3 regions of the Candidatus Endoriftia persephonae genome follow, and region 1 is predicted to be linked to each of the others. Evidence: predicted binding sites of a transcription regulator. Region 1 holds the regulator's gene; each other region holds the start of a gene.
The links. Region 1 encodes sigma-54, which starts transcription at its own class of promoters, with help from an activator protein. Its sites were predicted from a motif close to TGGCANGNTNCNTGCTT; they were not measured.
Positions count from the first base shown of each region.

Region 2: a site for sigma-54 is predicted at 1,939-1,955, ahead of L0Y14_RS02910 (ammonium transporter). Genes of this name have one in related genera too.
Region 3: a site for sigma-54 is predicted at 1,529-1,545, ahead of L0Y14_RS01980 (NarK family nitrate/nitrite MFS transporter). Genes of this name have one in related genera too.

Region 1 is NZ_CP090569.1:3,419,003-3,422,279, forward strand. Features, by position in the region: gene lptA (lipopolysaccharide transport periplasmic protein LptA) at 1-431, shown strand, start outside; gene lptB (LPS export ABC transporter ATP-binding protein) at 428-1,153, shown strand; gene L0Y14_RS15520 (RNA polymerase factor sigma-54) at 1,318-2,793, shown strand; gene hpf (ribosome hibernation promoting factor) at 2,858-3,187, shown strand; gene ptsN (PTS IIA-like nitrogen regulatory protein PtsN) at 3,205-3,277, shown strand, end outside.
Region 2 is NZ_CP090569.1:610,096-613,372, reverse strand. Features, by position in the region: gene L0Y14_RS02915 (hypothetical protein) at 1-262, opposite strand, end outside; gene L0Y14_RS02910 (ammonium transporter) at 560-1,870, opposite strand; tRNA gene L0Y14_RS02905 (tRNA-Met) at 2,140-2,216, opposite strand; tRNA gene L0Y14_RS02900 (tRNA-Arg) at 2,416-2,492, opposite strand; tRNA gene L0Y14_RS02895 (tRNA-Ser) at 2,545-2,637, opposite strand; gene csrA (carbon storage regulator CsrA) at 3,059-3,253, opposite strand.
Region 3 is NZ_CP090569.1:416,834-420,110, forward strand. Features, by position in the region: gene L0Y14_RS01980 (NarK family nitrate/nitrite MFS transporter) at 23-1,489, opposite strand; gene nirB (nitrite reductase large subunit NirB) at 1,950-3,277, shown strand, end outside.

The sequences.
Region 1 (3,277 bases):
GTGACCGGGAGCAACCGATCTATCTTGAGGCCGACAGCGTGGAAATCGACGAGGCCAGCGGCGTCAGCGTCTACATCGGCAACGTGGTGGTCAGCCAGGGCAGCATGCGTCTGGAGGCCGACAAGATGTGGATCCACCGCCGCCAGGGTGAAACCGAAAAAATCGTCGCCGTCGGCAAGCCGGTGCGCTTCCGCCAGCAGATGGACAAGAGCCACGAAGAGGCCCGCGGCCACGCCCTAAAGATCACCTACTTCATCAAGAAAGATGAGATCTACCTGTTTGACGAAGCAGTACTGCAGCAGGGCAAGGATGAGTTCAGCAGCGACCGCATCACCTACCTGCGCAGCCGCAGCCTGGTCAAGGCCGGCACCAGCGCACAGGGCAAACAGCGGGTCCGGGTGGTGATCGAATCACAAAAGCACGACCAATGACACGCCTCTACGCCGAAAACCTGGCCAAACAGTACCGTGGCCGGCGCGTGGTCGATGATATCTCCCTGGAGGTCGCCAGTGGCGAGGTGGTTGGACTGCTTGGGCCAAACGGTGCTGGCAAGACCACCAGCTTCTACATGATCGTCGGCCTGGTGCCCGCCGACGGTGGGAGTGTTCGCATTAACGGAAAGGATCTCACCGACCTGCCGATGCACACCCGCGCCCGCCTCGGCATCAGTTACCTCGCCCAGGAGCCCTCAGTGTTCCGCCGTCTCTCGGTAGAGGAGAACATCCTTGCCATCCTCGAGAGCCGCAAGGAACTGTCGCGTAGCGCACGCAACAAGCGCTGCGACCAACTGCTGCAGGAGTTCGGCATCACCCACCTGCGCAACAGCCAGGCGATGAGCCTCTCCGGCGGCGAGCGTCGCCGCCTGGAGATCGCCCGCGCGCTCTCCATCAAACCCCGCTTCGTGCTGCTCGACGAGCCCTTCGCCGGCATCGACCCGCTCGCCGTCATCGACATAAAAGCGGTGATCAACCACCTCAAGGAGCGTGATATCGGGGTGCTCATCACCGACCACAATGTGCGCGAAACCCTCGACATCTGCAACCGCGCCTACATCATCAACAACGGCAAGGTGCTCGAAGAGGGCACCCCGGAGGCGATCCTTGAGCACCCCGAGGTGCGCGCCGTCTATCTCGGCGAAAACTTCACCATGTAGCATGGCGCAGGGCCGACCGCACCTCCTTTGCCGGGCCGGTTTACAAATACATGACCCACGGCAACTCTCGATCAAGCCGAGGTTCCACCTACGATTGCTTTTGACTAAAATGAAACCGAAAAGGCACATAAATTGCGTACGAGAACCAACTTGACCATGGATAGATGAAGCAGACACTTCAGCTTCGACTCGGCCAACACCTCACCATGACGCCTCAGCTGCAGCAGGCGATCCGTCTGCTACAGCTCTCCGCGCTCGATCTCAATCAGGAGATACAGGAGGCCCTCGACACCAACCCGATGCTGGAAGCCGAAGAGGAGTTTGAGCAAACCGCCACAGAGCGCAAGGAGAATCCCAGCAGCGAAAGCGCGCAGCAAACTCCGGCGGATGGCAACGACATCAACAACGAACGGGAGGTCAAGACCGACAGCCCCGAGATGCCCGAGGATCTCCCGGTCGACACCGAGTGGAGCGATGTCTACGACAGCTACTCGCCACCAGCTCCCGCCGGCGGCGAGGGCAGCGATACCGACTTCCTCAGCCAGCGCAGCAAATCTGATTCACTGCAGGACCACCTGCTGTGGCAACTCAACCTGACCCGCCTCTGCCCCTCGGACCAGGCGATCGCGCTGACCATCATCGACAGCATCAGCCCCGACGGCTATCTGCAGGCCAGCATCGAGGAGATCCACTCCACGGTCGATCTGGAGGAGGTGACCCTAGAGGATGTGGAGGCAGTGCTGCACCGCGTTCAGGCCTTCGACCCCCCCGGTATCGCCGCCCGCGGCCCGCAGGAGTGCTTGCTGATCCAGCTCGATCAGCTGCCCCCGGAGACTGCCTATCTGGAGCAGGCGATCCAGCTGTGTAGCACACATTTTAAGCTGCTGGCGGCCCAGGACCAGGCGCAGATCAAGCGCAAGATGAAGATCGATGACCATGAATTGTCGGCGATCAACCAGCTGATCCGCTCACTCCACCCGCGCCCCGGCACCCTGATTGCCGATACCGAGCCGGAGTATGTCATCCCAGAGGTGTTTGTCACCAAGCGCAACAACAGCTGGCATGTGGAGCTCAACCCGGAGACCATGCCACGCCTGCGGGTCAACGCCGAATACGCCAAACTGATCCGCCGCGCCGATCAGAGCGACGACAATACCTTCCTGAAGAACCACCTGCAGGAGGCGCGCTGGTTCCTGAAGAGCCTGCTGAGCCGCAACGAAACCATCCTGCGGGTCGCCAGCAAGATCGTCGAATACCAGCAGGCCTTTTTTGAACATGGCGAGGAGGCGATGAAACCGCTGGTGCTGCGCGACATCGCCGAAGCCCTGGAGATGCACGAATCGACCATCTCCCGGGTTACCACCCAGAAATATATGCACACGCCCCGCGGCACCCTGGAGTTCAAATATTTCTTCTCCAGCCATGTCAGTACCAGTGTCGGCGGCGAGTGCTCGGCTACCGCAATACGTGCCATCATTAAGAAACTGGTTGCCGCCGAAACACCCAACAAGCCGCTCAGCGACAACAAGATTGCCACGATACTCAGCGAGCAGGGTATCAATGTCGCCCGCCGCACTGTGGCCAAATACCGCGAATCGATGGGCATACCCCCATCGAATGAGCGAAAGCGTCTGGTGTGACAACCAGACAAATAAGAGGATGCTCCGCATCTCCGGCGCATCCCTCCCGAAACAGGAGTTAATTATGCAAATCAACCTGACCGGTCACCATATCGATATCACCGATTCGATGCGTAACTATGTTGACAGCAAGTTTGAGCGCTTGGAGCGCCATTTCGACAACGTCACCAATGTGCATGTGATCCTCAGCGTAGAGAAACTCAGGCAGAAAGCGGAAGCCACCCTCCACCTCAACGGCGGCAACGTGTTTGCCGACTCGGTCCAAGAGGACATGTACGCGGCCATCGACGCACTGATCGACAAGCTCGACCGACAGGTCATCAAGCATAAAGAGAAGCTGCAAAGCCATCGTGGCAATAACATCAACAAGTACGCTGACGCAGAGCAGCCCTGAACAGGGACAAGGCCAAGATGTTTCCCGAAGGGTTCATCGACCCACAGCGTATCCTGTGCGGCGTCGAAATCAGCAGTAAAAAACGCAGCC
Region 2 (3,277 bases), 800 kb from region 1:
AATCCTCTGTCAGGATCTCCATCACATCCTCGATGCTGTAGCTGGCGATCAGTTCAATTGCCTCACTGGCAATCTGATCGGGAATGGTCTCGCTTGGGGAGACAGCTCCCTTTTCACCACCCACATCAATATTCCCAGCGGAGCCAGGCGCCGAAAGCGACAACGCAACGGTCTGCCTACGCCAATTATTTACCGCCTCCTCAACCTGACTGTTCACCAGTTTGGGGAACGCCTCCATGAGATGTTCCAGGCGCTTTGCCATCGCTTCAGCTGCGAAAAAAAATGTCCCATGTGACGTCATTGCTTGCGGCTCCATTCGCCATAACCTCAAGCACTGTTTTCGACAAGCGATTCAATACCTTTAATCGATTAACAGGATCTGTCAGCGGACTTACAACAACTCTGACTGTAGATGCCACCACAAGAGATGCAATGGCCATCGCTGCGAAGCGGGACCAGGCCTGCCTCAGCAGCCCAAAGCCAACAACAAGGGAGGAGAGGTAAAGCCGATCCCAGCAGCAGATAAGCTACTGGGATCGGTAAGGTCAGAAGGGGCAAATCAGTGGAAATCGTAACCGCGTTCTTCATGGTCGACCACATCAAGGCCTTCCACTTCATCCTCTTCACTGACCCGCAGACCGATAAGGCTGTCAATCAATTTTAGGATCACCCAGGAGACAACCGCAGTGAAGATGACCGTGGCCAACACGCCGATAAACTGCACGTAGACTTGCTCTCCCATGGTCTCGATGCCATCCGCAAAACCATAGCCGGAGAGAACTCCCAGCGAGGTGGCAGAGAAGACGCCCGCCAACAGGGTACCGAGGATGCCGCCAACTCCATGCACTGGGAACACGTCCAGGGAGTCATCGATCTTCAGCACCCGCTTGAGGTATTGGGTGGCAGAAAAACAGACAATACCGGCGAGCAGGCCGATAACCAGAGCACCGCCAGGACCAACAAAACCGGAAGCTGGGGTGATGGTGCCCAGACCCGCCACCATGCCGGTCACCGCACCCAAGGCACTCGGCTTGCCGAAGCGTATCCACTCGATTGCCAGCCAGGTCATGGCGCCGGTGGCGGCAGAGATGTGGGTAACCAGCATCGCCATCGCGCCGCTGCCATCCGCCGCCAGCGCACTGCCACCATTGAAGCCGAACCAGCCAACCCAGAGCATGCCGGCGCCGGTCACCGTCATGGTCATGTTGTGCGGCGTCATGGCAGAGGTTCCAAAGCCTTTGCGCGGGCCAAGGACCAGGGCCGCCATCAGCGCCCCCACACCGGCGGTGATGTGCACCACAGTACCACCAGCGAAGTCATACAGGCCCATCTCACCGAGCCAGCCACCACCCCAGACCCAGTGGGTCACCGGCAGATAGACCAGCACCAGCCAGACCGCACTGAAGATCATCATGGCAGAGAATTTCATGCGCTCGGCAAAGCCACCCACAATCAGCGCCGGGGTGATGATCGCAAAGGTCATCTGAAACAGCATAAAAAGTGACTCAGGAATATCGCCGGAGAGAGTCTCTTTGCCGATGCCTGCCATCATCACCTTGCTGAAGTCGCCGATCCAGGCATTCCCCTCGCCAAAAGCGAGACTGTAGCCGAAGACAAACCAGATAATCGTGGCCATCCCGGCAATGGAAAAACACTGCATCAACACCGAAAGGACATTTTTGCTGCGTACCAGACCACCATAAAACAGCGCCAGCCCCGGCAGGGTCATAAAAAGAACCAAGGCAGTGGAAGCCATGATCCATGCCGTATTGGCCCCATTGATCGCTGTCTCTTCCGCCAAAGCGGTCCCCGGGAGGAAAAATGCCCCAATCAGGGGCAGCAAGCGCCCCAAAAGGTGGAATCGTGCCATCTGAATCTCTCTCACTAGCAGTTTATTAATCACATGCGCTCACTGCGCATGCATTTTCGTCTACGAGTATGCAATTTTAGTGCCTTCCATAAAATATTATTTAATTCAAATAGATAGGCAAAAATAAATATGGCACACACCCAGAAAGGCACCAAAATGGGGCACTCAGAAATGATTGACGCACCAAAATGGGTCACCGATGTCAGCGCGAACCAAAAGTGGGCACAAAAAAACCCCGCCAGGTTCACTGAACCGGCGGGGTTTTAATATGGTAGCAAGGGGCAGATTCGAACTGCCGACCCCAGCATTATGAGTGCTGTGCTCTAACCAACTGAGCTACCTTGCCAAACTATCAGCACCGGGTAACGGTGAGAAGGGCGGGAAATATACTTCTCACATCTTCCGCTGTCAACTACCTAAGCCAAACTGTAGCTTGAGTCCCACGGGCAAGAAACATTGGCTGACATCCACAAATCGCCAGCAAAGTATCGCCAAAAAAAACCGGTCAAGCAGGACACTCTAACCGGTCGATTTATCTTCTAAAATGGCGCGCCCGGAAGGATTCGAACCTCCGACCACCTGGTTCGTAGCCAGGTACTCTATCCAGCTGAGCTACGGGCGCTATGTGATTCAGTTGCAACCTGAGATTACAGTCTTGCACTGATGCACTGACATGGCGGAGAGAGAGGGATTCGAACCCTCGATGGAGCTATTAACCCCATACTCCCTTAGCAGGGGAGCGCCTTCAGCCGCTCGGCCATCTCTCCAAAACTTTGCGCTTGTTCAATGGCCCTTCGAGCCATGCAGGGGAGCGCGTTATTCGGGACTGCGTCCCTCACCCCTGCGGGGTCGATGCCGCTACGCGGCACCGCTCAAGACGGCTAACGCCGCCTTAGTCAGCCGCTCGGCCATCTCTCCAATGCTGGTTGATCAGCGATACTCGGCGTAACCTATCGTAGTGTCGCCGAGGCTTTGCTCCGGGCTTCCAGCCACCCGGTCCGCGCAGAATTCTATTACAGAGGAGTAAGCTTTCCAACTGTAAATGACGTCATCTCTAGACATTCGTCCGATGACAACTTCAAGGGAATCACTGCTCGGAAGAGCGCGGGATTATACAGTTTTTTCGTCCATAAACAAAAAAACTCCGGCATCCTTGCCGAAGTTTCTTTTCAGGCCGCTCTACGCAGTCTATTCGGGGGCGCCTTCAGCTCCACCCGCCTGCTCACGTTTGATGCGTTCGTAAATCTCCTCGCGATGCACGGAGATATCACGCGGCGCATTCACACCGATGCGAACCTGATTTCCTTTAACACCCAGCACAGTAACTGTAACTTCGTCGCCTATCATTAAGGTTTCGCCGACTCGGCGAGTTAAGATCAACATGTCTAATCTCCCTGCAGATCCTTT
Region 3 (3,277 bases), 600 kb from region 1:
ACAATGGTTGAGTCGGTTTAGCTTAACTCACCTCGATCATCTGCACGCTACCGTCCTCCATCACCTCGGCAGTGTGGCCTTGGGGTTCATCCAGGAGCTGAACCGCCAGCAGGCAGACGACAGCTGCGCCAGCAATCACCAGGAAGAAAATCTGGGGTGAGACAAAGGAGAAGATGGTAAGGAAAGTGACCGCACCCACGTTGCCGTAGGCGCCGGCCATACCGGCTACCTGTCCCGTCATGCGGCGCTTGACCAGGGGTACCATGGCGAACACCGCGCCTTCACCTGCCTGGACGAAGAAGGAGCAGGCCATGGTGGCGATCACAGCCAGTGCAAGCGGCCAACCCGAGGTGATCTGGCCCAGAATGAAGTAGCCGGTGGCCAGTCCGGTGATGAGCAGGCTGAGCATCTTGCGACGACCGAACTTGTCACTGAAGAGGCCGCCACTAGGACGCGCCACCAGATTCATAAAAGCAAAGCCAGATGCCAGCAGACCTGCCTGCACTATGCTCAGGTCAAAAGTCTCCTTAAAGAAGAGAGGCAGCATGGAGACTACCGCCAACTCAGAACCGAAGGTCACGAAGTAGGCCAGATCGAGGATCGCCACCTGCTTGAATTTGTAGCGGTGGATCTCCGGTACCTCCTCCTTAAAGACATGCTTGTTAATGCGCCATACCTGGGAGGTCTGATAGGCGTAGAGGGCAGCTAGGCCGATATAGATGGCGTTGGCGGCGCTGGCGCCGAGGATCTTCAGGTTGTCCGGGCCCAGCTTCCAGGTCAGCACCGCCAGGGCCGCATACATGGGGATATTCATCAGCAGATAGAAGAAAAAGTCACCCTTGCTGGTCACCTCCATGGCGCCGGTCTTCTTCGGCTTGAAGTAGGTGGAGCCCTTCGGCGTGTTGCGCGCCAACCGGTAGTAGATGAAAGAGTAGACCAGGGTGATTGCGCCGGTGGCGGCGACGGCGTAACGCCAGCCATCGTCACCACCAAACATCAGGGCCAGAGTGGGCAGGATCATGGCTGCAGCGGCGGAACCGAAGTTACCCCAGCCGCCATAGATACCTTCAGCAACACCGACCTGCTTGGCGGGGAACCACTCACCGATCATGCGGATACCGATGACAAAGCCCGCACCGACAAAGCCCAGGGCAAAGCGGCTGGCCAGCAGGGCGGTATAAGAGTCCGCGATGGCGAACCAGAAACAGATGAAGCTGGAGGAGAGGAGCAGTGAGGAGAAGATGATCCGTGGGCCGAACCGGTCCACCAGCATACCGATCACGATCCGCGCCGGGATGGTCAGCGCTACGTTGATGATCAATAGCGCCTTCACTTCCTGCGTGGTCAGATCGAAGGCCTCTTGGATCGCGGCCATCAGCGGCGCGTGGTTGAACCAGACCATGAAGGTCAGGAAGAAGGCGAACCAGGTGAGATGGAGTGTCTTTACCTTTCCTGTGAAAGAAAAAAGGTTGAGCTTGCTTTCCGACATGAGGGAATTCCTACGCTACTTGGATAATGCGTTATTCACATGCGAAATCCATGCCATCACCATATCTTGTTGAATTATATGGTGAATTAGAGGGGCTCTGTCGGCCCAGGTCCTATTGTGAAGTTCGAAATCGGTGCGTGCTGGAGCAGTGATGTTCTATTTTTGAACAGCGCGCTCAGCCCCGAATGGCACCGACTGTTCTATAGAGGGCGGAGTCAAATTTGACTCCGCCCCTCCATCAAAAACACCAGGGTTTTTTGCAGGGCAGACATGGTAGTAAATGCACCAGGATGGTGCGTGGATGGGTGAGGCAACTCTGTGCTGGCTTTCCTATTGCATCGATGTTGCCCGATAAATAAGGAGATAAACCTCGATATTTGATTCTGGCATGGCCTTTGCTCAGAGGATCTGAAAGCAGAGCGGTGATGTTCCGCTTCAGGATCAGATGTAGAGGGTAAAGATGAAAGAGAAGTTGGTTTTAATCGGTAACGGTATGGCCGGTATCCGCACCCTGGAGGAGTTGCTCAAACTCGAAGAGGCGGGCAGATACGAGATCAGCGTATTCGGTGACGAACCTCACCCCAACTACAACCGCATTATGCTCTCGCCGGTATTGGCCGGTGAGAAGACGTTCGACGAGATCGTCCTCAACAACCGTGAGTGGTACGCCGAGAACGGCATCATCCTGCACGCCGGTGATCCGGTGGTGGAGATCGACCGAGTCGCGCGTCAGGTGAAGAGCACATCGGGCAAGTCGGTCGCCTATGATCGTTTGCTGATTGCCACCGGCTCTACTCCCTTCATCATCCCTGTGCCCGGTGCCGACCTGCGTGGGGTGATCGGTTTCCGCGACATCAAAGATGTAGAGATCATGTTGGAAATCGCCGCTAGCCATAAAAAGGCAGTCGTGATCGGCGGCGGCTTGCTGGGTCTGGAAGCTGCCAATGGTCTGATGAAGAACGGTATGGATGTCACCGTGGTGCATCTGATGGATACCCTGATGGAGCGCCAGCTCGATAAGCCGGCGGCCAACCTGCTGAAGGCATCCCTGGAGCAGAAGGGCCTGAAGTTCCTGATGGAGGCGCAGACCGAGGCGATCCTTGGTGACGAGCATGTCACCGGCGTGAAGTTTGCCGATGGCTCTGCTGTCGAGGCCGACCTGGTGGTGATGGCGGTGGGTATCCGCCCCAACATCGAGCTGGCGCAGCAGGCGGGCATCCACTGCGAGCGCGGCATCGTGGTCAACGACACCATGCAGACCTTCGATCCGAAAATCTACTCAGTGGGAGAGTGCGTACAACATCGGGGTGATTGCTACGGTCTGGTGGCGCCTCTGTTTGAGCAGGCTAAGGTCTGCGCCAACCATCTGGCCCAACTTGGCTATGGCCGTTACGAAGGTTCCGTCACCTCCACCAAGCTGAAGGTGACCGGCATCGACCTCTTCTCCGCGGGTGAGTTCAACGAGGAGGAGGGTGATGAGACCCTGGTGCTGCAGGATGCGGCCCAGGGCGTCTACAAGAAGCTGGTGATTCGCGACAACCGGATCAAGGGTGCGGTGATGTACGGCGATACCATGGATGGTACCTGGTACTTCCAGTTGCTGCGTGAGGGCACCGACATCTCCAGCCTCCGCAGCACCATCCTGTTTGGCCAACACGACCTAGGCGATGCGGGTCACGGCGATGAGACTCGCGTGGCGATGCTCTCCGACGACGCGGAGATCTGCGGCTGTAATGGTGTCTGTAAAGGCGACATCGTCAATGCTATCAGCACCAAGGGTCTGTTCAC